DNA from 4 places in the Comamonas piscis genome. Region 3 is predicted to be linked to each of the others. Evidence: predicted binding sites of a transcription regulator. Region 3 holds the regulator's gene; each other region holds the start of a gene.

Region 1 (5,301 bases), 860 kb from region 3:
TTTGACGCGCCCCCACCACCATATCGTTTCCCTCCGCTATTTTTTTAAGCAAACGTGGGATATCTGCCGGATCATGTTGCCCGTCAGCATCCATAAATACAATACATTCACCGCTTGCAGCTCTAGCACCACTCTTAATTGCCGCACCGTTGCCTTTACTGTAGGGGTGGTGCACAATTTTTGCTCCTGCGGCCTCGGCAGCGGCAGCAGTCTGATCAGTGGACCCATCATTGACGACAATGACTTCCGCATTCGGAAATAAATTAATAATACGCTGAATGGTTTGGCCTACCGCTTGCTCTTCATTCTTGGCCGGAAGCACAATACTGATTTTCATTCCCACCTTCATTCTATTATTCAACACTTTTTTCTTTACCGATCCCCTCGCGCAGCAAGCCTTCCATGCGAACAAATTCTTGATCGTAAACGGAACGGGAGCGTTTGAGGGTTTTGTCGGGTTGCTGGGCGAAAACTTCTTTCGCCTGCGCTAGTAGATCTAGTGCGCTTTGATAGTAGCCTGCACGCGCCACATCCGCAACCACGGACAACGCAGCATCTGTCTCTCTGTACACCTTCATCACTTGGCTCATCTGCGCCGATGCCTCATTAGGCTGTCCAAGGCTCAACAGCAAAAGACCACGTAAGTATGGCTCCATGCGCTGGAATACAGAGATATTCTTGTACTGAGGCAATGTTCGCATCTCGTCAAGCAAAGCCAGAGCTTGTTCTTTGTGATGCTCCTCACCTTGCTGCGCGGTGAGCATCTCAACCAGCTTGCGCAAGCCGACCAATGCTTGTGCATCAAATTGCTGTTTGGGCAACGATTCAAAGGCATGACTGAAATCTGCGTCCGTCACAGTTCCCAGTTGGATTTTGGTGATAAAAAATTGCATGGTTAGCAAGGAACTATCAGGCAATCTGGCACTAGCTTTTTGCAAGAACTCAGCAGCCTCCTCACCCCGACCTTGATTTATCAATTGGCCTGCCAGATGATTCTGCGCTCTTGCGGAGTTAGGTGACGACACAGCCCAATAGGTCTGCAGACCTTCCGTGTCCGCCCAGAGCATGCTTCTTTGCCAAGTCAAGCCGCATAACATCAAAATCAAAAATGAAGCAGTGCTCACACCAATAAATTGACTACGCCTCTCTATGATATATACAATGCCGACGGCAATTGGAAGAAACAAAAAAGCAGCAGCTGCATAATTACGGTGTTCGAAGTAAAGTTCCAAACCAACAACAGTGGATTCAACCAAATGCGCACTAAAGAAAAAGAAAATCGCTAATGCCGTATAGGCGCCCAACAAACCTCTATTTTTCGCCCAGAATCCAAATATCAGAAGGCCAATTACACCCAAAATACTTGGCAATGTGATCCAAGGACTAAATATATCTTTTGATATCGTGAAAGCATCCTGAAAGAGTCCGCGTCCTTCGATCCTTGGTATATAGAGGTGATATAAGTATTCCCAAATAATTCGGGGCTCGGTCAACAAACGTTGTACCTGACTGAATGGACGCGTAGGCCAAACATTTGGAGAAAAGTTAACCTCTTTAGCCAATTGCCAAAAGATGGCAGCAATAGGCAGCCAAACAAAAATAGCACGCCAGCGCCAATCTGGCTTCACAGAAGACACTGGCGCCTGCCCATCAACCAATGCTTGCTTCGGTCGACAGAACTCAATGACTAGGACAAAAAGAGGCAATAGAATGCCATTTTCCTTGCTAAATGCTGCCAACAAAGTACCTAGTCCCACCGAGCCTGACATCCACATATAAGCTGCCAGCGGTTTGCGACCAAGAAGCAACCGCCCCTGCAAATACCCCGCCAAACCAGCAAAAACAAACAATGCAGCCAGTTGAGCCATGCGCTGCACTACATACAGCGTGGACGAAACCATATAAGGGTGCAGTAGCCAGAAGGCGGTATTCAAGACTGCAACCCAAATCGCAGCTTTAGATTTTGCGCCATAGAATTTCAACAGATTGAGACTGGCGCAAAAAAGGGCGAACCCCGAAAATAGATGGATCAGAAGATTGGTTCGCTTGAATGGATACGGATCCGTCGGCCAATTGGTTCCATCCAGTACGAAGCTCGCGAGAGAAATAGGTCTACCCAGTGGACCGGCAAAACCATCCAACACAAAACTCTTGAAGGTTTCAAAATCCTTCACCCCACCAAAAGCTCCCAAGGGAGACAAGTTAGGAAAGTCATCAAAAATAAATCCACCTGCCAGTCCCGGCCAATACACGCCTAGGCACACTACAAACAACACAGCCAAGACGAGAGCAGGCTTCCAGCAAATCAGCTTATACATTAACACCTTCCCAAAATGAAACTACCCGCATAAAGCGGGTAGTTGATGCTAGCTAAATTAGCTATTAGCCACGGCAAGAAGCTGGATAGAACTTGGCATCCTTGGAGCCGTCCTTCTTGCACTTCCACTCGATCGAGCCAGAGTGAGTGATAGGGCTCAGAGTCAGAGTAGCGCCGGAGATACCAGCAGCAACGCCGCTAGACTTCATCGTTGCAATGATATGACCACCAGCAGCATTCACGTTGTCAACATACTTACCTTTGATATCAGCAGCAGCAGCCAAGCCAGCAGAGACGTTGCTCGATGGCCAAACGCCGTTGTTGGAGAAGGTTTCCGTGACCGCTCCCTTTGCACCGCTGGCCAGGGTCATGGCTTCCGACATCTGCGAACGAGCCGTGTAGTCTTGGTAAGCAGGCAGAGCGATAGCAGCCAGAATACCGATAATCGCCACAACGATCATCAGTTCGATCAGGGTGAAACCCTTTTGCATAGTACGCAGCATGTTGAATCCTCTCTATGTAACCAGTGATTAGGTAGCCTTGTCGAACTGACTTGGCGTGTGGTGTAGACAGCAAGTGCTGTGCCAACTTCTGAGCGCCTGCAGGACGCGGCCTGCGCTGACAAAATTGCGGCGTTTTGTTAACTTATTGTGGAAGACGTTCATAAATGTCACTCTGCCGAGATTTCTGCCATTTTTGTCACCCCATCCGTATCGAACATTGTGAGCCGACAAACAGCATGCACAAGAGGAAACGGCACCCCAAGGTGCCGCCGTCTCTGCATCGCTGAGGTCAAGCGCTGCCCTAACCTCTACCCCCAAAACTCATAAGCCATCCCCGCGAGCTCAATCCGATCTCCCTTGTGCATCGACAGCCCCACCCCATTCAGCGCTTGGCCGTTCAGCACCACATCCGCAGACCCATCCACCTTGGTGGCGATGTAGCCCTTGCCGCGCTTGGTCAGCGCAGCGACGGCGATGCCAGGGCGGCCGACGGTGGTGACAACTTTGGACAGCAGGATGTCTTCGTTGGCGCCGCTGACGGCGCGCAGATAGGCGCTGGGGGTGTAGGGCTGCTCTTCAACGAGGGGGAAGTCTGCGGGGACGGTGGGGGTATCTTCCTCACCGTACAGAATGTGGGATGCCTTGGCGGTGAGGCTGCCGGCTTCGCTGGCATGCATATAGTGGCTCTCAGGCACGAGGGAGTTCATCAGAAAGCGGATGCGGCACTTGCCGATATCCAGCAGGTCGCCGCTTTGCAGCACCTGGCGGCGCACTTTCAGGCCGTTGACGCGGGTGCCGTTGGTGCTGCCCAGGTCTTCAACGACGACAATGCCAATCTTCTTCTCATAGGTGAACGCGACATGCTCGCCGCTGACCGCCATGTCGGTCAGCACGATGTCGTTGGTGGAACGGCGCCCAAGGGTGGCCCGGGACTCTGTCAGCACGTAGTCCTGCACCACCACACCATCTAACGAAACTATGAGTCTTGGCATATTGATAAACCTCGCCTGGATTATAGGCAAATAGACTACATAAATGGTAGTTTTGATACGCTGTTAACAAACGATCACGATGTGTGGTGTGCTCCCGGACTTTGGTTAGGGGTTAACCCTTGTTTTTCCATATACATAGTATTTTTGAGCTAAAACAACAGCTTGCTGCAAGCATGTGCCTGGGTCAGCGATGCTCCACTCATGATCCGAAAAATGCAAAAAGCGCCCGAAGGCGCTTTTGCTGCGGCGATAAAGCCAATCTCTATCAATGTGCCGACGCTGTATTGCGTTTTTGCAACCACAGGCCCAGGCCTACGACCAGCGCTGCGCCCGCGGCAGCCGCCAGGTAGTGCAGCGCAGGGTTGGCTTCCACCAAGCCGTGCAGCAGCCTGTCGTTCATGATGGTCTCGCCACCTACCCAGCCGATCAGGCCGGCACCCAGGATGATGATGACCGGAAAGCGTTCCATCAGCTTGATCATCAAGGTGGAGCCAAAGACCACCAGCGGGATCGAGATGGCCAGGCCCAGAATCAGCAGCAGCATATTGCCGCCAGCGGCAGCGGCCACGGCGATCACGTTATCCAGGCTCATCACCAGGTCGGCGATCAGGATGGTGCGGATGGCGGCCATCATCGTCCCAGTGCCCTTGCCCGCGCCTTCTTCTTCGTCATGGCTGGTCAGCAACTGCAGGCCAATCCACAGCAGCAGGCAGCCGCCCACGATTTGCAGGAAGGACAGCTCCAGCAGCTTGGCAGCCACCACGGTCAGCAAGATGCGCAGTACCACGGCGGCGCCGGAGCCGAACATGATGGCTTTTCTTTGTTGTTCAGGGGGCAGGGAGCGCGCTGCGAGCGCAATGACAACGGCGTTGTCGCCCGAGAGAATGATGTTGATCCAGATGATCTTCACCAGCCCGATCCAAAAGTCGGGATGATTGACGTAATCCATAGTTGCTCCGTAGTTATGAATAAAGACGCCAGACCTGTACGATCTGGCGTCTTCTTTTTAGTGGAGTACGCAGTTTAGCGGGGCATGCCGCCCCTGGCATGCGTAATTTTGCTTACTTCAGCAGCGCTTGCAGCAGGCGGCCCATTTCGGATGGGTTGCGGGTGATGGTGAAACCGCACTCTTCCATGATGGCCAGCTTGGCATCTGCCGTGTCGGCGCCGCCGGAGATCAGCGCACCGGCGTGGCCCATGCGCTTGCCGGGAGGAGCCGTCACACCAGCGATGAAGCCCACGACAGGCTTCTTCATGTTGGCCTTGCACCAGAGAGCGGCTTCCGCTTCGTCCGGGCCGCCGATTTCGCCGATCATGATCACGGCATCGGTGTCAGGATCGTCGTTGAAGGCGCGCATCACATCGATGTGCTTCAGACCGTTGATGGGGTCACCACCGATACCGACGGCCGACGACTGGCCAATGCCCAGTTCGGTCAGCTGTGCCACGGCTTCATAGGTCAGGGTGCCGGAACGGCTCACCACACCAA
Region 2 (5,301 bases), 660 kb from region 3:
CAGGCGCTCCACCACCTGGTCCAGCTCGGCTTCACTACTGATAAAGGGCGGCGCCAGCAGCACATGGTCGCCATGCAGGCCGTCAATCGTGCCACCCATGGGATAGCACAGCAAGCCATGGGCGATGGCCTGGGCCTTGACCTTGGCATGCAGCTTGAACGCCGGATCAAACGTGGCTTTGCTGCTGCGGTCCTGCACCAGCTCCACGCCCCAGAACAGGCCCCGGCCCCGGATATCGCCGACATGCGGGTGCGCGTCAAAGCGGGCATGCAGCTGCTTTTGCAGGTAGGCGCCACGCGCCAGCACCTGGGGCAGTAACTGGTCACGCTGAATCACCTGCTGCACTGCCAGTGCGGCGGCCGCTGCCATCGCATGGCCGATGTAGGTATGGCCATGCTGGAACATGCCACTGCCGCGCCGCATGGCGTCCACAATCTTGTGCTGCGCCAGCACCGCGCCAATCGGCTGGTAGCCGCCACCCAAGCCCTTGGCAATGGTCATCAGGTCGGGGCTGATGCCCTCTTGCTCCACCGCATGCAGGCTGCCGGTGCGGCCCATGCCGCACATCACCTCGTCGGCGATCAGCAAGATGCCATAGCGATCACAGAGCGCACGCAGGCCCTGCCAGTAACCAGCCGGTGCCGCCACCGCGCCCAAGGTGGCGCCCACCACCGGCTCGGCCACAAAGGCGATCACCTTGTCCGGGCCCAGTGCCTGGAACTGGGCATCAATCTCGGCCAGCAAACGCGCCACATAGGCGGGCTGGCTCTCGCCGTCCCGGCGGTCGCGGTATTCATAGGCTGGCGCCACGCGGCCCACGTCCATCAGGATCGGGGCAAACTGCTTGCGACGCCATTCATTGCCGCCCACAGCCAAGGCACCCAGGGTATTGCCGTGGTAGCTTTGGCGCCGCGCGACAAAGTGCGTGCGCTCGGGCTGGCCGATTTCGACAAAATACTGGCGCGCCATTTTCAGCGCGGCTTCCACCGCTTCCGATCCACCGGAGACAAAGTACACCTCCGTCATGCCTGCGGGCGCATGCGCCACCAAATGGTCGGCCAGCGCCTCTTGCACCTCGGTGGTGAAAAAGCTGGTGTGGGCATAGGCCAACTGGTCCAGCTGGCGGTGCATCGCTGCCAGCACATCCGGGTGGCCGTGGCCCAGGCAAGACACCGCCGCGCCGCCACTCGCATCCAGGTAGGCCTTGCCGGCCTGGTCAAACAAGGCCACGCCTTTGCCGCCCACCGCGACAAGAGGAACCTGGGCCAGAGAACGATGGATGACATGGCTCATGCGAGCACTCCTTCACAATGCGACACCAGCCCTGCGCCGGCAGCGATACGCACAGTATAAGGAACATTTGTATTTTTTCAATACATTATTGGATCATTTGATCCGTGTCGATCCATGTCCATCCATCTTTGGTGCCAAGCTTCCCCTTCCCTCCCTCTCTGCTTATCGATTCAGCGCAACCCGCCCACATATCGCTTGGCGGATGCCAGCAGGCCGGGCGCAGCGGGATCCGCTACAGGGTCTGCGACCACGGCAGCAACGGCGGCTGCAGGTACCACCGCGCCCGGCAGGCTGGCCGCAAACCGCAGCGCCAGCCGCTCCAGCTCTGCATCCTGGTTGCTGCGGGCATGGTTCAGCGCAAACTGGGCCATCGCCTGGCCATAGGTGGTATCGCTGGCCATCCACTCGGTATCGGTCACCCGGCCCGTCTTGCGGCGCAGGGCCACATGCAAATGTGCGGCAATGGCCACGCGTTCACTGTCGTTCATACAAGCTCCTCCATGGCAGAACCTGATGGGCAGGCTGCGCGCCCCATGCGGCGCAGCCTGACTCAATAAGAGGCGCTAACAGCGCCCAGCAAACCGCAGTTTTGCGGTTAAGACGAGGCGCAAATCCGTAGGCAGTACAACGCGTACGACAAGGGTTTGCAACGACGTACCAAGGGGCGTGTTGGCGGCTCTCAATGCTGGCTTTCCTGGTGCAGGCTTTGGTCCAAACCATCCAGCTCCTGCTGCGCCGTCACCCGCAAAGGCAGAACCACGCGGATAACGGTCAGCAAAATGGCAGTGCCCGCCGCGCTGTAAATAGCCACGGCCGCCACAGCCACCAGCTGGTTCAGCACCGTGGCGTCCACGCCGGCAATGGCGCGGTCGGCAAACAAGGCGGTGAGCAGCGAGCCGGCAATGCCACCCACGCCGTGTACGCCAAATACATCGAGCGAGTCATCCACCCCCAGGCGGCGCTTGAGCCAGGTGGCGCCCCAAAAGCAGGCCACACCGGCGATCAGGCCAATCGCCACCGCACCGCCCAGCTGCACAAAACCGGCAGCGGGGGTGATGGCCACCAGGCCGCCAATCAGGCCCGAGAGCACACCCAGCAAGGTCGGGGCGCCGCGCACCCACCACTCGACCAGCATCCAGGACAGCGCACCGGCTGCAGCCGCCACCATGGTTACCAGCATGGCCAGCGCGGCCCGGCCATCGGCCGACAGCGCCGAGCCGGCGTTAAAACCAAACCATCCAATCAGCAGCAGCGCGGCGCCCATCGCCGTCCAGCCCAGGCTGTGCGGCTCAAAGGCCTGGCGGCCATAGCCCTGGCGCCGCCCCAGCATGGCCGCGCAGACAAGGGCCGACACACCCGCATTGACGTGTACCACCGCGCCACCGGCAAAGTCCAGCGCGCCCAGCTTGTTGAGCCAACCATCGCTCTCCCACACCCAATGGGCGATGGGCGCGTAGACCAGCACGCTCCACAGCGCCGAGAACAGCAGCAGCGCTGAAAAGCGCATGCGCTCGACCACGGCGCCAATGATCAAGGTGGTGGTGATGACGGCAAAGGCCATCTGGAACAGCGCATACAGCGCTTCGGGGATATTAGGCGCCAGGTGGCTAACCGACACCGTGCCCGCCGCCGCATCCAGCCGCATGGACGAGAACCAGGCCCGGTCCAGCCCGCCCAGCCAGGCCGACGACTTGCTGAAGGCCAGCGAGTAGCCCAGTGCAAACCAGGTGAGTGAGACCACCGCCGCCACCGCAAAAACCGCCACCATCGTGTTGACCACGTTCTTGCGCCGCACCAGCCCGGCATAGAAGAGTGCAATGCCCGGCAGGGTCATCAGCAATACCAACACCGTAGAGACCAAGATCCAGGCCGTATCGGCCTTGTCAATCGCTGCCATCTGCACCATTTGCATGCCATCCCCTTTGTACGTTGTCATCCATTGCGGGTTTGTTTCAAAAGGTAGCAGTTTCTATGCCATGGGGCGGGAAAGCGCCTGGATATGGGGTTCTGCGCGCCTGTGGAGCGATGGCGGCGCCGTCGGCTAGAGCCAGATCGCACCACATCGGTGCCCTGAGCAGTCGCCCATCCAAAGGAAAACCGGCGCTTGCATTGCTGCAGGCGCCGGCTCCGTATGAAGGGACTAAGACGGGCTTCAGTCCGCCGCGAACACCTTGCCCGGGTTCATCAACCCCAGCGGATCGAGCGCCAGCTTGATCGCCCGCATGGCAGCGAGCTCTTGCGGCGTGCGACTAAAGGCCAGATAGGGCATCTTGTGCAGGCCAATGCCATGCTCGGCAGAGACACTGCCCTGGAACTGCTGCACCAGGCCGTAGAGCACGGCTTCCAGCGCCTCATCCTCGCCATTGATGGTTTTGCTGTCGGTGGTGACATGCAAATTGCCATCGCCCACATGGCCAAAAAACAGGCTGTGGTGACCAGGCCAGCGCGTATCAAAGGCAGCGCGGCAAGCGGCGGCAAAGCGGCCAATGTCCACCTGGGGCAGGCTCACGTCAAAGTTCACAGGCGGGTGCATGTGCGCGGTCATCTCGGCTGGTGCCTCGCGCAGCTTCCACAGGCTCTTGGCCTGCTCGCTCGACTGCGCGATCACCGCATCCACCACCTCGCCAGCTTCCATGGCCTCGCCCAGGGCCTCTTCCACAGCAGCGCGCAGGGCGGCCTCGTCCTTGCCATCCACATCAATCAGCGCCTGCAGCGGATGATGCTCGGCAAACGCGGGCTGCAGCTTTTGCCACTGGATGGAGGTCTGCACAAAGTCGCTCCACATCAGCTCAAACGCGGCCACGCTGTTGCCAAAGCGGGCCTGCATGCGCGCCAGCACCGCCAGCGCCTCGTCAAAGCCCGGCAGCGCCACCATGCAGGTGGCCTTGGCCTGTGGGGCGGGCCGCAGGCGCAGCAGCACGCGGGTGATGATGCCCAGGGTTCCCTCGGCACCGATAAAAAACTGCTTGAGGTCGTAGCCGGTGTTGTTCTTCAGCATGGGCCGCAGCATCGGCAGCACCGTGCCATCGGCCAGCACCACCTCCAGCCCCAGCACCTGCTCGCGCATCATGCCGTTTTGCAGCACGCCATTGCCGCCCGCATTGGTGGAGACATTGCCGCCAATCTGGCAGCTGCCCCGCGCGCCCAGGTCCACGCCAAACACCCAGCCGGCCGCCACGGCCGCTTCCTGCACGGTCTGCAGGCTCACGCCAGCCTGCACGGTCATCAGTCCGGTGCGCGCATTCACATCTTCGATCTGCTGCATGCGGTCCATAGCCACCGCCACGCCTTGGGCCACCGGTACGGCCGCCCCCGCCAGCCCGGTCAGGCCGCCCTGGGGCACCACCGGCACCCGGTGGGCATGGCAGATGCGCAGCAAAGCGCTGACCTCGTCTGTGCTGCGTGGGCGCAGCAGCGCCAGCGGCGGCACCGGTGGCGTGCCGCTCCAGTCGGTCCAGTACTTCTCGGGGATGGCGTCCGCGCCACGGGTAAAGCCTTGTGGCCCCAGCGCTTGTTGCAGGTCGGTCCAGAAAGCCGCCGCAGGAGCGGCTGCCGCGTTGTCGGTGCGAGAGGTGTTCATAGCCCGCTATTGTCGGGCGGTTTGCGTTGCAGGCGTTAGCTGCCGGCCTCAAAACCTGCTGGGCCAGTAAAGCAAAAAACGGCATCTCAGGCCTGCAGTGCAAGCCGGGGATGCCGTTGTGGCGCAGTTGAAATCAGCGTGCCGATTGCTGCACGTAGGCCAGCAAGGTCTCCACCATGCGGCGCACATGGGGCTGCACCTTGGCGGCCACGGCCGGCAGGTAGTCAAAGGGCATGTGCTCCTGCATATAGCTGCTTTGCGTCATCTCCAGCTGGATGGCATGCACGTTCTGCGCAGGTTGGCCGTAGTGGCGCGTGATGTATCCGCCCTGGAAGCGGCCATTGAGCACGCTGCTAAAGCCGTCGGCCTCGCCTTTGCGTGCCTCGGCCAGCAGCGCCTCGCCCAGGCCTTCGCCGCAGCTGGCGCCC
Region 3 (5,301 bases):
CACTGACGGCTTCCAGTACTTTGTGCAAGCGGGTGCCTTCCGCTCCCAGACCGATGGCGATGCACAGCGCGCCAAGCTGGCGATGATGGGCTGGGAAGCCCGCGTCAGCGAGCGCGAAGTTAATGGCCGCACGGTATACCGGGTGCGCGTAGGCCCATTCAACAAGCGCGATGATGCCGACGGCCTCAAAGGCAAGCTCGATGGCGCTGGCGTGGATGCGCAAATCGTTCGCGTACAGCGTTGAACTTTTGGCGGTGCAGGGCACTCCTAACCGCAACTTGTCACTGGAGTTAACAACACATGAAACGTCGTGATTTTTCTACCCTGGCGGCTTCCGCTACGGCCGCTTCCGCACTGAGCCTGCCTTTTGCCACTGGCGCCAACGCGCAAGCCAAGTTCAAGGAAGGCAAGGACTACATCAAGCTGGCCAAGCCCGTCACCCCTGACGCGCCTGCTGGCAAGGTAGAAGTCATCGAGTTCTTCTGGTACAGCTGCCCCCACTGCAATGCCTTCGAGCCGCAGTTTGAAGCCTGGGCCAAGACAGCGCCCAAGAACCTGCAGATCCGCCGCGTGCCGGTTGCCTTCAACAACACCTTTGTGCCCCAGCAAAAAATCTACTTTGCGCTGGAGTCCATGGGCCTGATCCCTGAAGTGCATGTCAAGGTCTTCCGCGCGATCCATGTGGAGCGCCAACGCCTGAACAAGGACGACGAGATCTTCGCCTGGATGGACAAGAATGGCGTGAACCTCGCCAAGTTCAAAGAGGCCTACAATTCCTTCAGCGTGGCGGGCCAAGTGCGCAAGGCCACCCAGCTGCAAGAATCCTACGGCGTCGAAGGTGTGCCATCCTTGGGCGTGGCCGGCAAGTACTACACCGACGGCACCCGTGCCGGCTCGATGGGCAATGTGCTGCAAGTGGTCGAGTTCCTGGCGACACAAGGCTGAGCGAACTTACGCGACACCTAGGTGAAGCCCGCCCTGGCGGGCTTTTTTGTGCTTAAAACGGTTCAACGCTCCAGCATGGCTACAATGGGGCAGAGCAAGATTCATGCCTTTATGAGACACCGTATTTTTAACTCCTTGTTGGTGGCGGCCATGCTGGCCTTGCCGCTGCTGTCGCATGCTGAGCGTGCCGACCGTACCAAGCCCATGAACATCGAGGCGGACGATGGCCGCCACGATGAACTGAAGCAAACCAGCGTGTTTACCGGCAATGTGGTGGTGACCAAGGGCACCATCATCATTCGCGGTGCGCAGTTGACCGTCAGCCAGGACCGCGACGGCTTCCAGCATGGCGTGGTGACTGCTGCTCCGGGCAAGCTGGCGTTCTTCCGCCAAAAGCGGGACTCGGCACCGGGCGCGCCCGACGAGTTCGTTGAAGGCGAAGGTGAGGTCATCACCTACAACGGTCGCGATGACACCGTGCATTTTGAGCGCCGTGGCGAGCTGCGCCGCTACCGCGAGACCACCTTGACCGACCAGGTCAGTGGCCCGCTGATCACCTACAACAACCTGACCGACACCTTTACCGTGGTCGGCCAGAAAGGCGCGCAAGCCAGCGATCCCAAGCCCGGCGCTGCGAAAAACGGCCGCGTGCGCGTGATCCTGACGCCCAAGGCGGACGACAAGGCCAGCACCCCGGCCAAGCCCGCAGCGGACGACAAGACCCCCTTGCGCCCCAGCACCCAACTGAACGACGGAGCCAAGTAACCGTGGCAGAGAACTCCTCGACCATTTCCGTCAATGCCCGGGTCGCCAACAGCGACCACCGCAGCCAGCTGGAGGTGTTGCACCTGGAGAAGTCCTATGGCAGCCGCAAGGTGGTCAAGGATGTGTCGCTGTCGGTGCGCAAAGGCGAAGTGGTGGGTTTGCTCGGCCCCAATGGTGCTGGCAAAACCACCTCGTTCTACATGATCGTGGGCCTGGTGCGCAGCGATGGCGGAGACATCCGCATCGATGGCCAGTCGGTCGCCGATATGCCGATCCACCAGCGCTCGCAGCTGGGCCTGTCCTACCTGCCGCAGGAGGCATCGATCTTCCGCAAGCTCAGCGTGCAGGACAATGTGCGCGCCGTGCTGGAGCTGCAAAAGGACGAGCATGGCAAGTCGCTGTCGCGCGCCGAGGTCGAGCGCCAGCTCACCGCGCTGCTGCAGGAGCTGCGCGTCGAGCACCTGCGCGAGTCGCCCTCCGTGGCGCTGTCCGGTGGCGAGCGCCGCCGGGTCGAGATCGCCCGCGCGCTGGCGACCCAGCCCCGTTTCATCCTGCTCGACGAGCCCTTTGCCGGTATCGACCCGATTGCGGTGATCGAGATCCAGCGCATTGTCGCCTTCCTGAAAGAGCGCGGCATCGGCGTGCTAATCACCGACCACAATGTGCGCGAAACCCTGGGCATCTGTGACCACGCCTGCATCATCAGCGATGGCAAGGTGCTGGCCGCAGGCACGCCGCAAGAGATTGTGGAGAACGCCGAGGTGCGGAGGGTCTATCTGGGTGAGCACTTCCGTATGTGACGCCGCACGCCCGGGCGGGCGTGCCAGCCAAGATACCGCCTTGCGCCGCCGGGCCGCTGGGGCTTGTCGGATGCCATCTGCCGTGGTCGGCACGGAGGCGCTGCCATGATGCCTTCGCTGTCACTGCGTGTATCGCAGAGCCTGACCCTCACGCCGCAATTGCAGCAGTCCATCCGTCTGCTGCAGCTGTCCACCCAAGAGCTGACGCAGGAAGTCGAGCAAATGCTCGATGAAAACCCGTTTCTGGAACGCGAAGGCGATGACGCTGTTGATTCGGAACGGGCGGAAGCACCGGCCCAAGACACCAGCGAGGGCACCGAGACCGCCGCTGTGGGCGACAAAGCCACCGAGACCACTGCCAGCACCGACACCAGCAGCGCGAGCGATTTCGAGGCGGGTCCTTCCGACCTGCCTTTGGATTTTGGCGCGGGCAAGGAAACGGGCGTTGATGCGGAAGCCGCTTCCGGCGACTCGGCCTCGGACTGGGAAGAGTGGGGGGGCGACCTGCCCGCGCGCTCCAGTGCGGGCTCGGGCGATGACGACGATGAAGCGCCGCTGTCCGACCGGCGTTCCGAGCACCTGAGCCTGCAGGATGTGCTGCACCGCCAGGCGCTGTCACTGCGTTTGTGCCAGGAGGGCCAGGCCGCACTCTATTTCTTGATCGAATCGCTGAACGACGACGGCTATCTGGAAGAGACCTTGGCCGAGCTGGCGCAAAGCTTTGGCGATGCCAGCGACCCCGAGCGCTATGAAGCGCTGCTCCACCACCTCACGGTCGCGCTGCGCTTGCTGCAAAGCCTGGAACCCCTTGGGGTGGGTGCACGCAACCTGTCTGAGTGCATGCAGCTGCAGATCAAGGCGCGGCAACGCCTGCTGGATGAAGAAGGCTCGGACACCCCCGAGGCCGATGCACTGGCGCTGGAAACGGCTTTGCTGGTCTGCCAGGAATCACTCGATCTGCTGGCGCGCCGCGATGTGCGCAAGCTGATGCAGCTGACAGGCTGCAACGAAGCGGCAGTGCGCAGCGCGCTGGTCTTGATCGCCAAGTTGGAGCCCCGGCCCGGCCGCCCCTATGCGGATGTGGACCGCAATGCCATCATTCCCGATGTCATCGTGCGCCCCAGCAATGAGCGCGGTTTGCCGGTGCCCGGCTTCAGCGTGCAGCTCAATGCCGAAGTGATGCCGCGCCTGCGCGTGCAGGATGTCTATGCCAATGCCTTGCGCAGCCACAAGGGCAGCGAAGGCCATGGCGCCTTGCAGCAGCGCCTGCAGGAGGCGCGCTGGTTCATCAAGAACATCCAGCAGCGCTTTGACACCATCTTGCGCGTGTCGCAGGCCATTGTGGAGCGGCAGCGCAATTTCTTTGTGCATGGCGAGCTGGCCATGCGCCCCATGGTGCTGCGCGAGATCGCCGATGAGCTGGGTTTGCACGAGTCCACCATCAGCCGCGTGACCACCGCCAAGTACATGGCCACGCCGCAGGGTACCTTTGAGCTGAAGTACTTCTTTGGCTCAGGCCTGGGTACCGAGACCGGCGGCAGCGCCTCCAGTACCGCCGTCAAGGCGCTGATCAAGCAACTGCTGGACGAGGAAAGCGCCAAGAAGCCGCTGTCGGACGCAAAAATCGCCGATCTGCTGCAGGCCCAGGGCATTGAATGCGCGCGCCGCACGGTGGCCAAATACCGTGAAGCAATGCGCATCCCGCCCGCCAGTTTGCGCAAGGCGCTGTAGGCGTTGTTGGCGCAGCGGGCTCAAGGCCCAGCGCATAAAAAAACCGCAGTTCGTTGAACTGCGGTTTTTGCGTTGAGACGGCGCCAGTTTACTTGGGCCAGAGCCACCAGATAAACAAGGCCAGCACGGCCAGCATCAGGCCGAACTTGGTCAGCTTGTAGGCCGTCTTGTTCCAGGCCTTGAAGCGGCGGCGGTACTGGCCCATGTAGAACGACACCTTGAAGATGCGGCTGATAAAGCCGCGCGGATCGCCTTCGTTGTTGGGCGAGCTGGCAGCAGCCACCACATGCGTGCCCAGCCAGCGGTTGAGCCACTGCGCAAAGCCATTGGTCATGGGGCGCTCGACATCGCAGAACAGCACGATGCGGTTGCCCTCGGACCGGTTCTCGGCCCAATGCATAAAGGTCTCGTCAAAAATCACGCCTTCGCCCTCGCGCCAGCTGTAGGGCGTGCCATCGACTTCGATCATGCAGCGGTCGTCATTGGGCGCCAGAACGGCCAGGTGGTAGCGCAGCGAGCCGGCATAGGGATCGCGGTGAAGGTTGAGCTTGGCGCCGGGCGGCAGCTCAGCAAACATGGCGGCCTTGATGCCGGGGATCGATTGCACCAGTGCGCTGGTCTTGGGGCAGAGCTCCATCGCCGACGGGTGGGCCTGGCCGTACCACTTCAGGTAGAAGCGCTTCCAGCCGGTCTTGAAGAAGGAGTTGAAGCCCGCATCGTCGTTGTTGGCCGCTGCCTTGATCTGCATCGCCTTCTGCAGGCCGATGGCTTCTTCGCGGATCTCGCGCCAGTTGGCTTGCAAGGGCGCCAGGTCGGGGAAGGTGCTGGTGGGCAGGTAGGGCGTGCGCGGCACCTTGCTGAACATCAGCATGAACACATTGAACGGCGCCGTGAAAGTGGAGTGGTCGAACAGCTGGCGCAGCAGCTTGTGCCGAACCTTGCCGCGCAGGTGCATATAGAGGCCGCAGCCAAAGAAAAGCAGCACCAGGGCCAGAACGATGATTTTTGCCATAGACAGCGATTTTAGCTGCGGCGGCTGTCTGCGCAAGCGCAAACTGGC
Region 4 (5,301 bases), 1.5 Mb from region 3:
GCCGATGGTGATCAACACGGCCGTCGGTGTGCAGCGCGTGCCGCAGGACTATATGAATGTGGCGCGGGTGCTGAACCTGAGTGAGTGGAAGATTGCCACCACCATCCTCTTCCCCGCCGTGCTGCCCTACATGCTGACGGGCGTGCGCCTGGCCGTTGGCACCGCCTGGCTGGTGATCGTGGCCGCCGAGATGCTGACCGGTGGCGTGGGCATTGGCTTTTGGGTCTGGGACGAGTGGAACAACCTCAACGTCAAGAACATCATCATTGCGATCTTTGTCATTGGCCTCGTTGGCCTGCTGCTGGAATGGGCGCTGATCCGCCTGGCCACCGCATTCACTTTTGAGGAGGTCAAGGCATGACCGTCAATCCCAACCCCCAGGCCGCAGCCCCCAACCTCAAGTACATCGAGGTGCAGCAGGTGGCGCAAAGCTTCAAGACCGCCAAGGGCCTGTTCCAGGCGCTGCAGGGCATCAACCTGGAGATTGCCCAGGGCGAGTTTGTCAGCCTGATTGGCCACTCGGGCTGCGGCAAATCCACCTTGCTGAACCTGATTGCCGGGCTGGCCAGCCCCAGCGAAGGCACCTTGCTCTGCGCCAACCGCGAGATCAAGGGCCCTGGGCCGCAGCGGGCTGTGGTGTTCCAAAACCATTCGCTGCTGCCCTGGCTGACCTGCTGGGCCAATGTGCATCTGGCGGTGGAGCGGGTGTTTGGCGGGCGCGAGCGCAAGGCCCAGCTCGCCGCCCGCACCGATGCCGCGCTGGCGCTGGTGGGCCTGAGCCATGCGGCACAAAAGCGCCCCGGCGAGATATCGGGCGGCATGAAGCAGCGCGTGGGCATTGCCCGCGCCCTGTCGATGGAGCCCCAGGTGCTGCTGATGGACGAGCCCTTTGGCGCCTTGGATGCCCTGACCCGCGCCAAGCTGCAGGACGAGCTGCTGGAGATCGTCGCGCGCACACGCAGCACCGTGGTGATGGTGACCCATGATGTGGACGAGGCCGTGCTGCTGTCCGACAAGATCGTGATGATGACCAATGGGCCTGCCGCCACCATTGGCGAGGTGCTGCCGGTACCGCTGGCCCGCCCGCGCAACCGGGTGGCGCTGGCCGAAGACCCGCAGTACCAGGCCTGCCGCAAGGCGGTGATTGACTTTCTCTACACCCGCCAGGTGCATGTGGAGAAGGTGGCCTGATAAATACCGCTTAGTTGGCCTCAGGCGCTCCACACGGAGCGCCTTTTTTGTGCACGCAAATGAGGCAGGGCGGCCGTCCATCAGCACAAAAAATGTGCGCAGGCGATGCGCGGCTGCGGGCGCGCTTCGACAGCCGACTTGGTATGGAACTTGCATAGTTGTTGGCGTGGCCATGGCGGCCACCGGGCGGCAGTGCAACGTAGCACCGCTGCCCAAAGACAAAGACGTCTATGCGCGCATGCCTGGCATGCGGCGCCTAGACGTCTTTTTTTTGTGCTGCCCACGGGGAATACGATGAAAAAAATCAAGTTGGTCATGGTTGGCAACGGCATGGCCGGGGTGCGAGCGCTGGAAGAGCTGCTGGCGCTGGCGCCGGATCTGTACGAGATAACGGTGTTTGGCGCAGAGCCGCACCCCAACTACAACCGCATCCTGCTCTCGCCCGTGCTGGCGGGCGAGCAGACCTTGGAAGACATCGTCCTCAACGACTGGAGCTGGTACGAGACGCATGGCGTGCGCCTGCACACCGGCTGCACGGTGCATGCGGTAGACCGCGCCCGCCGCGTGGTGCATGCCCGCAATGCCCAGGGCGAGGCGGTGACGGCCGACTACGACCGGCTCATTCTGGCCACCGGCTCCAACCCCTTCATGCTGCCGATTGCCGGCAAGGAGCTGCAAGGCGTGCTGGCCTACCGCGATATTGCCGATACCCAGGCCATGATCGATGCCGCTACCCGCTGGCGCCATGCGGTGGTGATTGGCGGCGGCCTGCTGGGGCTGGAGGCGGCCAATGGCCTGATGAAGCGTGGCATGCAGGTGTCGGTGGTGCATGCGGGTGAGTGGCTGATGGACCGGCAGTTGGATGGCCAGGCCGCCCAGCTGCTGAAGAAGTCGCTGATTGAGCGGGGCATGCAGTTCTTTATGCAGGCGCAGACGCAGGAGCTGCTGGGCAATGCCGAGGGCCGGGTGCGCGCGCTGCGCTTTGCCGATGGCCGCGAGATCGAGGCCGACCTGGTGGTGATGGCCGTGGGCATCCGCCCCAACACGGCGCTGGCCGAGGCCATGCACCTGCATGTGAACCGGGGCATTGTGGTGAGCGACACCTTGCAGACGGTGACCGACCCGCGCATCTATGCGGTGGGCGAGTGCGCCGCGCACCGGGGCATTGCCTACGGCTTGGTGGCGCCGCTGTTTGAGCAGGGCAAGGTGCTGGCCAATCACCTGGCCGAGCTGGGCATTGGCCGCTACCAGGGCTCGCTCACCTCGACCAAGCTCAAGGTCACCGGCATTGATTTGTTCTCGGCCGGGGATTTCCAAGGCGGGGAGGGCACCGAGCAGATCGTGCTGAGCGATCCCTACTCGGGCGTCTACAAAAAGCTGGTGATCAAGGAAGACCGGCTGGTGGGCGCCTGCCTGTATGGCGACACCGTCGATGGCAGCTGGTACTTCAAGCTGCTGCGCGAAGGCCGCAGCGTGGCCGATATCCGCGACAAGCTGATGTTTGGCGAATCCAACCTGGGCGATGCAGGCCACCAGGGCCAGAACAAGGCCGCCGCACTGGCCGATGCCGATGAGGTTTGCGGCTGCAATGGCGTCAGCAAGGGCGCCATCTGCAAGGCCATCAAGGACAAGGGCCTGTTCACCCTGGATGACGTGCGCAAGCACACCAAGGCCAGTGCCAGCTGCGGCTCCTGCACCGGCCTGGTCGAGCAGATCATCATGTTCACCGTCGGCGGTGATTATTCGGCATCGCCCAAGACCAAGCCCATGTGCGGCTGCAGCGACCACGGCCACCAGGCAGTGCGCGATGCCATCCGCCAGCACCGGCTGCTGACGACGGACAGCGTCTTCCACTTTATGGAATGGCGCACGCCCAATGGCTGCGCCAGCTGCCGCCCGGCCATCAACTACTACCTGATCAGCACCTGGCCCAAGGAGGCGCGCGACGACCCGCAAAGCCGCTTTATCAACGAACGCAGCCATGCCAACATCCAAAAGGATGGCACCTACAGCGTGATCCCGCGCATGTGGGGCGGAGAGACCACGGCCTCCGAGCTGCGCCGCATTGCCGATGTGGTGGACAAGTACCAGATCCCCACCGTGAAGGTGACCGGCGGCCAGCGCATTGATTTGCTGGGCGTGAAAAAGGAAGACCTGCAGGGCGTGTGGAACGACATAGGCATGCCCTGCGGCCATGCCTATGCCAAGGCGCTGCGCACCGTCAAAACCTGTGTGGGCAGCGAATGGTGCCGCATGGGGACGCAGGACAGCACGCAGATGGGCAAGGACCTGGAGCGCGCGATGTGGCGCATGTATGCCCCCCACAAGGTGAAGTTCGCCGTCAGCGGCTGCCCGCGCAACTGCGCCGAATCGGGCATCAAGGACGTGGGCATCATCGGCGTGGATTCCGGCTGGGAGATGTATATCGGCGGCAATGGCGGCATCAAGACCGAGGTGGCGCACTTTCTGACCAAGCTCAAGACCGCCGAGGAAGTACTGGAGTACACCGGCGCCTTTATGCAGCTGTACCGGCTGGAAGGCTGGTACCTGGAGCGCACCGTGCACTACCTGAACCGGGTGGGGCTCGACTATGTCAAGCGCCGCATTCTGGACGACGCCGCCGGCCGCCAGGCGCTGTGGGCCGAGCTGCAGCAGGCTTTGGAGGGCGAGCCCGACCCCTGGTTCGAGACCGACAAGGCGGCCGTTGATCTGCGCCAGTTCCAGCCGCTGCCGGTGCTGCCCGCGCTGCAGGCTGCGCCTGTGTTGACGGCCCTTTCCGCCCCCGTACCCGCCACCACCACCGCCGGCGCATGATGCCGCGCCGCCAGGAGACCGACATGAATGAATGGATCACCATCTGCGCCATCGATGAGATTCCGGTGCTGGGCGCCCGCCGTGTGGCCCGCGCCCAAGGCCTGGATGTGGCAGTGTTCCGCACCGCCAGCGGCGAGGTGTTTGCGCTGCTCGATCGCTGCCCGCACAAGGGTGGGCCCTTGTCGCAAGGCCTGGTGTTTGGCAGCAGCGTGGCCTGCCCCTTGCACAACTGGACGATTGCGCTGGCCACTGGCCAGGCCGCTGCCCCTGATGAGGGCTGCACCCCGCGCTTTGCGGTGCGGCTGGAGGGCAGCGCGGTGCAGCTGCGCGCCGATGAGCTGGCCCAGCATGCGCTGGAGCATACCCGGCCGCTGGCGGGGCCGGTAGGCCTGGGGCGCTGCGGTTCGGCTGCCGCCAGCTGTAGTTCGTCGCCATCCACCGTGGCCGCCTGATTTCGCCCACCGGACGGAGCCGCCCATGCAAGAGACCCGATCCACCTGTCCCTATTGCGGCGTGGGCTGCGGCGTGATCATCAGCAGCGATGGCCAGCAGATCACCGCGGTGCGCGGCGACCCGGCGCACCCCGCCAACCAGGGCAAGCTCTGCACCAAGGGCAGCAGCCTGCACCTGACGGCAGCGCCGGCGCTGGCGCGGCAAAGCCGCTTGCTGCAACCGATGCAGCGCCTGCAGCGTGGCGCCGCACCCGAAGCCCGCAGCTGGGACACGGCGCTGGACAGCCTGGCCAACCAGCTGCTGCAGATCCATGCCAACCATGGGCCCGATGCGCTGGGCTTTTACCTGAGCGGACAGCTGCTGACCGAGGACTACTATGTGTTCAACAAGCTGGTCAAAGGCTTGCTGGGCACCAACAACCTGGATACCAATTCGCGCCTGTGCATGAGCAGCGCAGTGGCGGGCTACAAGGCCACCTTGGGGGCCGATGCGCCACCGGCCTGTTACGAAGATATTGACTTGGCCGGCTGCCTGTTCATCAGCGGCAGCAATATGGCCTGGGCGCACCCGATCCTGTTCCGCCGGGTGGAAGAGGCCAAGGCACGCCACCCTGAGCGCAAGATCATCGTTGTTGACCCGCGCCGCACCGAGACCGCCGAGCTGGCCGATCTGCACCTGGCCCTGCAGCCGGGCACGGATGTGATGCTCTGCCATGGTCTCTTGCACATCATGCTGGCCCAGGGCTGGGCCGACCCGGCCTTTATCGATGCGCACACCAGCGGCTTTGCGCAACTGCATGCGATCGTGCGCGAGGCGACGCCGGAGCGGGTGGCCCAGGTCTGC

The links. Region 3 encodes sigma-54, which starts transcription at its own class of promoters, with help from an activator protein. Its sites were predicted from a motif close to TGGCANGNAANCTGCTTT; they were not measured.
Region 1: the regulator sigma-54 is predicted to act here: its motif matches at 2,887-2,904, upstream of HS961_RS03715 (pilin).
Region 2: the regulator sigma-54 is predicted to act here: its motif matches at 3,253-3,270, upstream of HS961_RS02750 (ammonium transporter).
Region 4: the regulator sigma-54 is predicted to act here: its motif matches at 1,331-1,348, upstream of nirB (nitrite reductase large subunit NirB).

The regions. Positions count from the first base shown of each region.
Region 1 covers NZ_CP058554.1:803,612-808,912, reverse strand. The annotation lists gene HS961_RS03725 (glycosyltransferase family 2 protein) at 1-337, opposite strand, end outside; gene HS961_RS03720 (tetratricopeptide repeat protein) at 354-2,318, opposite strand; gene HS961_RS03715 (pilin) at 2,383-2,820, opposite strand; gene HS961_RS03710 (FHA domain-containing protein) at 3,129-3,812, opposite strand; gene HS961_RS03705 (TerC family protein) at 4,078-4,761, opposite strand; gene sucD (succinate--CoA ligase subunit alpha) at 4,874-5,301, opposite strand, start outside.
Region 2 covers NZ_CP058554.1:596,851-602,151, reverse strand. The annotation lists gene HS961_RS02760 (aspartate aminotransferase family protein) at 1-1,293, opposite strand, end outside; gene HS961_RS02755 (hypothetical protein) at 1,464-1,781, opposite strand; gene HS961_RS02750 (ammonium transporter) at 1,973-3,205, opposite strand; gene HS961_RS02745 (FAD-binding oxidoreductase) at 3,446-4,873, opposite strand; gene hutG (N-formylglutamate deformylase) at 5,007-5,301, opposite strand, start outside.
Region 3 covers NZ_CP058554.1:5,140,388-5,145,688, reverse strand. The annotation lists gene HS961_RS23270 (SPOR domain-containing protein) at 1-244, shown strand, start outside; gene HS961_RS23265 (thiol:disulfide interchange protein DsbA/DsbL) at 301-945, shown strand; gene lptA (lipopolysaccharide transport periplasmic protein LptA) at 1,057-1,710, shown strand; gene lptB (LPS export ABC transporter ATP-binding protein) at 1,734-2,510, shown strand; gene rpoN (RNA polymerase factor sigma-54) at 2,616-4,241, shown strand; gene HS961_RS23245 (aspartyl/asparaginyl beta-hydroxylase domain-containing protein) at 4,330-5,253, opposite strand.
Region 4 covers NZ_CP058554.1:1,395,555-1,400,855, forward strand. The annotation lists gene ntrB (nitrate ABC transporter permease) at 1-361, shown strand, start outside; gene HS961_RS06225 (ABC transporter ATP-binding protein) at 358-1,191, shown strand; gene nirB (nitrite reductase large subunit NirB) at 1,486-4,005, shown strand; gene nirD (nitrite reductase small subunit NirD) at 4,029-4,457, shown strand; gene HS961_RS06240 (nitrate reductase) at 4,483-5,301, shown strand, end outside.